DNA from 2 places in the Pediococcus pentosaceus ATCC 25745 genome. Region 1 is predicted to be linked to the other one. Evidence: a T-box and tRNA genes for the amino acid it is inferred to sense, from the RefSeq annotation. Region 1 holds a T-box; the other holds one or more tRNA genes.
The links. A T-box is a leader RNA that pairs with one kind of tRNA and senses whether it is charged. The one in region 1 lies ahead of tyrS (tyrosine--tRNA ligase), so its partner is inferred to be a tRNA-Tyr.
Positions count from the first base shown of each region.

Region 2: it encodes a tRNA-Tyr, which carries the amino acid that the T-box ahead of tyrS (tyrosine--tRNA ligase) is inferred to sense. The anticodon was not compared.

Region 1 covers NC_008525.1:274,374-277,802, reverse strand. Annotated here, with positions in the region: gene tyrS (tyrosine--tRNA ligase) at 400-1,653, opposite strand; T-box leader at 1,724-1,917, opposite strand; gene pepV (dipeptidase PepV) at 1,959-3,356, opposite strand.
Region 2 covers NC_008525.1:1,498,221-1,501,649, forward strand. Annotated here, with positions in the region: gene nagA (N-acetylglucosamine-6-phosphate deacetylase) at 1-133, opposite strand, end outside; gene proC (pyrroline-5-carboxylate reductase) at 199-990, opposite strand; tRNA gene PEPE_RS07425 (tRNA-Gln) at 1,206-1,277, opposite strand; tRNA gene PEPE_RS07430 (tRNA-Tyr) at 1,281-1,366, opposite strand; gene PEPE_RS07435 (metallophosphoesterase) at 1,455-2,270, opposite strand; gene PEPE_RS07440 (dihydrofolate reductase family protein) at 2,275-2,808, opposite strand; gene PEPE_RS07445 (peptide MFS transporter) at 2,876-3,429, opposite strand, start outside.

The DNA.
Region 1 (3,429 bases):
TGCGATTTGTAAGACCCTACACTATTGATTGTCAAAATTTTGTTCAGTTTTCAAAGGTCTACTATCGTTATCATATCAACGTTGTTAGCGTTTTTAACAACTTAATTAGTATATCGTGTGGAGATTCAAATGTCAACAACTAATTTTAATTAATTTGAATTAAAATTTGAAAACTTGATGACGTCATCTCTCGCGACAACAGAAATATACTATACACTCGTTTTTAAGGTTCGTCAACACTTTTGCCATATTTATTTTAAAAAATCGTAAATCACTAGCTAACTAGCTACTATTCCTGTATTCACATCCCTTGGGGGTGTTATTTTCATCGCTCTTAAGCCCATATATATTGAAAATAAAAAAGATTGAGCCAAAATTGACTCAATCTTTTTTATACTATTATTTTACTCGAGCTAAGAAATACTTCTTCTTTCCCCGACGTACAATTACAAACTTACCATCAAAGTTACTTGCAGGGTCGATTTCAGCATTAACGTCTGTTACTTTTTCTCCGTTAATTCGAATAGCTCCATTTTGAATGTCTTCCCGAGCTTGGCGCCGTGATGATTCAATCTTAGTGGTATCAACTAACCAAAGTACAATGTTTTCTTTCTTATTCTCAACATCAACACTTGGCATATTCTTAAAGCCTTGTTCAATTTCACTAGCAGTTAAATCTTTTACTTCACCTGAGAATAAAGCTGCTGAAATATGTTGTGCTTCTTCAACCGCTGCATCCCCGTGCACAAATGAAGTAACTTCTTCTGCCAAACGACGTTGTGCTTCTCGTTTTTCTGGAGCTGTTTTAACTGTTTCAGCCAAACGTTCAATTTCTTCATGACTTAAGAATGTAAAGTACTTCAAGAATTTAACTACATCCCGATCATCTTGATTCAACCAGAATTGGTAGAATTCATAAGGAGTGGTCTTTTCAGCATCTAGCCAAACGTTACCACCCTCGGACTTACCAAACTTGGTTCCGTCAGCTTTCAATAACAATGGAATAGTTAAACCATAAACCTTTGCTTCTTGACCTTCCATTCGGTGAATTAAATCTGTACCAGCTGTAATATTACCCCATTGATCTCCTCCACCGATTTGAAGTTGAACATCTTCATTCTTATATAGATGTAAAAAGTCAATTGATTGTAGAATTTGGTATGTAAATTCTGTAAATGAAATACCAACTTCCAAACGACTTGCTACGATATCCTTAGCTAACATCGTATTAACGTTAAATAACTTACCGTAATCACGTAAGAAGTCTAACAAGGACATTTTAGAAAGCCAATCATAATTGTTAACCATTCGGAAATTATCGGTTCCAAAAAATTTCACCATTTGAGACTTCAAGGCTTCTTCATTATGGTGAACTTGTTCCATAGTTTGTAGAACTCGTTCTGATTTTTTACCTGATGGATCACCAATCGATCCAGTCCCACCACCAATTAAAATAACTGGTTTATGACCTGCTTGTTGGAATCTCTTCAAAACCATGAAAGGAATTAAGTGTCCAATATGCATACTATCACCCGTTGGATCAATACCAGCATAAAGCCCAATCTTCTTTTCGTCTGTTAACTTTTTCAAGCCTTCTTCGTCTGTTTGTTGGTTAACCGCACCACGCCAAGTAAGTTCATCAATAATATTCATTTTCATTCCTCCAATTTTATCGACCATCTTCAATTAGAAATAAAAACGTCCCCAATCTTAAAAAATTAAGATCAGGGACGAATTTTTCCGCGTTACCACCTTGATTGAGTATCAATACTCCGCTCAACATCGATAACGAGATGATCCGTTCATTAAATGAAAGCTCCATAGTGTAATTCGCGTCATTAACAAGTCTGATTCGCATCCCCACCAGATTTCTGTTTGCTTGCTTAATAACCTACTATGCTACTTCAAAGCTTCGTTATTGGTTACAATTTTACGGATATTCAAAACGACTGTCAACCTTATTTAGCTAACTCATAAATTGCATGGGCGTAGATAACAGCAGCGTTGATAATATCATCAATTTCCATGTATTCATTAGCTTGATGCATGACATTTTCACGGCCTGGGAACTGGGCCCCAAAGGCAACACCGCGATCTAAAATTCGACCGTAAGTTCCACCACCAATGACCGTTTCTTCACCCTTTTCACCAGTATGTTCTTCGTAAACTGAAAGAAGTGTTTTAACCAATGGGTCTTCACCGGATACATAATGTGGTACTTGGGCGTGTCCATGAATTTCAACTTTTGCTTCAAAATCCGAAAGGGCCTCAGTTGCCTTTTCGATAATTTCATCCGCATTCGTTGATTGAGGGTAACGAACGTTAATAATAACGTGATTAGTCTTACCGAATTCGTAATTAAATAAGTCCGGTGTGACCGTTAAGTCACCCATCTTAGCATCAATCGAATTAATTCCTAACTTATGACCACGTGAATCTAAATGCATTTGTTCGGCAATCATCTTCAAATAGTTGCTGGCTACTTTAGTATTTAAGAAAGTTGCTAAAAAGGTAGCAGCATTCAATCCTGCTTTCGGTTCTAGCGCATGTGCTGATTTTCCAATCAAGAAAAATTTCAATTCATTTCCATCAACGGTAAATTCTCCCGTCAATCCATTTTCAGCTAAAAATGTATCAAATTCGGTTTTAAGTTCTTCAACGTCAACATTATCAGCAATTGCGATTGCTGTTGCATCCCGTGGAATCATATTTTCTTTAATACCACTAGTAAATGATTTCAAAACTAAATCGCCTTGTCCATCTGATTGAGGAAGTTCAATTTTGAAGGAAGCAATCCCTTTTTCACCATTAATAATTGGGAATTCAGCATCTGGAGAAAAACCAAAATCAGGAGTTTTTTCAACTTCAAGATAACGATTCATACCAACCCATTCGCTCTCTTCATCGGTTCCAAAGATTAAACGGATTTTTTTAGAAACGGGCAACTTCAATTCTTTAATGATTTGTAATGCTAAATAAGCAGCCATTGAAGGGCCCTTATCATCACTAATTCCACGTGCATAAATTCGTCCATTTTTTTCTACTGGTTCAAATGGGTTAGTTTCCCAACCTTCCCCAGCGGGCACTTCGTCCATATGACCGAGAATTCCGAAAATTTCTTCGCCATCTCCGTATTCAATATGACCTGCAACGTTATCGATGTTCTTCGTTACAAATCCATCTTCTTTGGCAAAAGCCAACATCGTTTCCAAAGCTTTACGGGGACCAGGTCCAAGTGGAGCATCTTTGGTTGCATGTTCTGTATCACGTGAGCTATCAATCTTAAGTAATTCCATTAAGCGTTCTAACATAACGTCTTTACGACTTTGTACTTCAGCATTCCAATCAATTGTCATCTGGGATACCACCTTTATTTTTATTCATATACATTTTTTCTATACGGTAGATTATACAGAAAAAAGATAAGGA
Region 2 (3,429 bases), 610 kb from region 1:
CTTGATCATCACCTTGGGCTTTGTATTCGCTCATTGGACCAACGGCTTCAATTTTTTTACCAAATCGAATGTAACCATCTTCAATTTTTTCTAAACCAGTATAAATAGTAGCATGACGCAAAACTGTACTCATGAATTTTCCTCCTAAATTTTTAATCTAAATCCATTATATATCGGTATAGACCAAAAAACAAGATTCTAATGATTGATTTCTTTTGCTACCGTAGCATCGATTCCCTTAACAACCGCTGGTGAAAAGCCTGCTTCTTCCATTGCTAGGAGTCCCGCTACTGTTGTACCACCTGGAGAAGATACTTTATCAATTAAGGCATACGGTATCTCATCGGATTTCAGAACCATTTCTGCGCTACCTTTGACCATTTGAGCAGCGATCTTTGTAGCAGAAGCCTTAGTTAATCCATGTTTAACTCCCGCCCGTGAAAGAGCATCAATAAACAAGTAAGCATAGGCAGGTGCACTACCAGCAATTGCTGAAAAAATTGGAAAGTCTTTTTCAGCAAGTTCCATTGTACTTCCAACAGTTTCAAAGATTTTAACCCCAGACTGAAATGGTTCCATTTTAAGATCACCATTAGCAACGACCGCTGTCATTCCTTCGCCAATTTCAACGTTAACATTCGGCATAATGCGTAAGATAGGTTGTTGCTCATCTAAGCTGGTCTGTAGATCTTCTATACTAATTCCTGATGCCAGTGAGACAACTAACTGATGATGATTTAAATCATCTCTGACTTCGTCTATAACCGTTTTTACTACGTATGGTTTAACCGCTATGACAATGATATCCGAATTTCTAACAAGTTCTTGGTTAGATTTTGTCGCTATTAGTTGATTCTTTTCTGCGAAAGGTCCATAACTTGATTGATGCGCACTGTGTACCAGTATATCTGTGCTTTCAAAATTATTTTTTAACAAACCCTTGATAATCGCTTTGGCCATATTACCTACACCAATAAATCCAATTTTCATAAAAAAAGCCCCCCATTGGTTATTTCATTTTGTTCTCCTTATCCTATCATTAACTAGGCCAATATTGAAAGCCTCCAATTAAAAATTTAAGCTATAAACCTCCAACTAATTACTAATACCATTCTAAAAACGAAACATATTAAAACTACCTGTGATTTATTGATTTAGATACAAAAAAACATCATATCATTGATATGATGTTTCTGAAAACTAGATTGGGCTAGCTGGGATCGAACCAGCGCATGACAGGATCAAAACCTGTTGCCTTACCGCTTGGCTATAGCCCAATATGGTGGAAGGGAGTGGATTCGAACCACCGAACCCGAAGGAGCGGATTTACAGTCCGCCGCGTTTAGCCAGACTTCGCTACCCTTCCATATAAGTTGTCGTCTTATCTATCCGACTTAATAATAATACCCAATCTCGAATAATTTTGCAAGCTTTTTTTTAAACTTTTTTCAAAATTATTTGAGATCGGTTATAAGCAATCGCTGAGTCCATTCAGTGAAGAAATCATCTGAACTCCACTCGTTGATTCGGTTGTTATGATAACCGACTGAATTATTATAATATATTCCATTAGACTTTGCAAGTGGTTTAAAATGATGATGTAAATGTCCTGATATCACCAATTCAGGCTGGTATGTTTCCAACAACTTTTCCATTCTTCTGCTCCCCGCCATTCCATTAATCATGTTCCAAAAGCGGGCATCTTCGGAATAATGAATATACTCATGTCTTACTGCAAAGTGAGTCATAAATAACACTTTTCTCCGACTGGCCTGCTGCATTTGTTGTTCAGTTTGCTTCAACACAATATTCATTCGTTCAATATCTGACATAGGCTGTTCAATTCCAGTATCAATCCAGAAAGACTTTTTCCAACGCCAAAACTGTTCGGTGGTTTTATCAACATTATCTGCAAACGTATAGTCGTACCACCCATTATTTCCAATAATACGCCATTTAGTCCCAGGAACGTCATAGAACTGGTTATGTAAGTATAATGGGCTTAAATTTGATTCTAATTGATTATAGTCGATATCGTTCAACATATCATGATTTCCGGCTATGAAAAAAACTTTAGTGTGTTCTCCCACTAATTCCTGTAGCTTTTCCACGTACTGCATGCTTCGATTAAATTTATTAAATAGGTCTCCTGCTATTAAATATACTCCCACATGTTGTTTTAAAAGATACTCGGCTTGTTTTTGAGCCATTTGATTTTCATCTATTTTGTTCACATCGAAATGATTGTCGCTAGTTGCTGCAATTTTCAAACTATTAACCTCTCTGATAAATCGAATATACTAATTCGTTTTTTTGATATACATCTATAAGACGGACCGGGACTTGCTCCTCTAATCGATCAAAAAGTCGAATACCTGATCCTAAAAAAATCGGGACCGTTGTTAAAATATATGTATCAATTAAATTGGCTTGCACGAGCGGATCAATAAGCTTAGCTCCTCCCACAATCCAAACGTCTTTTCCCTTCTCCTTTTGGATCCTTTTAACTAATTCTACTGGCGACTGTTTCCAGTATTTAATCTTATCTGTATCTTCCCCTAGGTGAGACGTAACAATATACGTCTGCCGATCTGCGTAAACATATTTTTCCGGAGATAATTTTTGTGTTACTTGTTCATAGGTAGTTCTTCCCATAATAACCGTATCTATTTTGGAATACATTTTCTCATAACTGTCATCACTTTCGGTACCATGGACATTTTTCTCCAACCAATCAACGGCACCTTGATCGTCAGCAATGTAATTATCAATACTCATTGCAATAAAAAGTATTACTTTTCTAGCCATAAATCCCTCCAAAATAAAAAGATGAACTAAGCATAACCTAGTTCATCTCTTGAATTCAAATATTTAATTATCTAATCCCTTGCATCTTCTTAGTAATCCATGGTGAACAAATTAATAGTACGAGTGCAAAGACTAGTGTTACAAGACCTAATACAATAAAGTAAGCTACTTCATGTCCTGGGTAGAAGCGAACTAACTGAGCGTTAATTGCTTGTCCAGCAGCATCGGCTAAGAACCACATACTCATCATTTGAGAAGCAAATGCAGCAGGTGCCAATTTGGTTGTTACAGATAAACCAATTGGTGAGATTAACATTTCACCAATTTCAACAATTGCCCAGCTACCAACTAACCAAAGAGCATTAACCTTACCATCAGTACCAAACATCAAACCAGGTAAAGCAATAAATAAGTATGATAGACCCGTAAATACAAGTCCATACGTAAATTTCTTAGGTGATGAAGGTTGCTTCTTACCTAACTTAGTCCATAGCCATGCAAAAATTGGTGTATAAAGCATGATGAATAATGGATTAAGGGACTGGAAGTTAGCGGGCGTAATATGCATCCAACCGTAGTTTAATTGAGTACGATCAGCAGCAAATAATGCTAAAACAACTG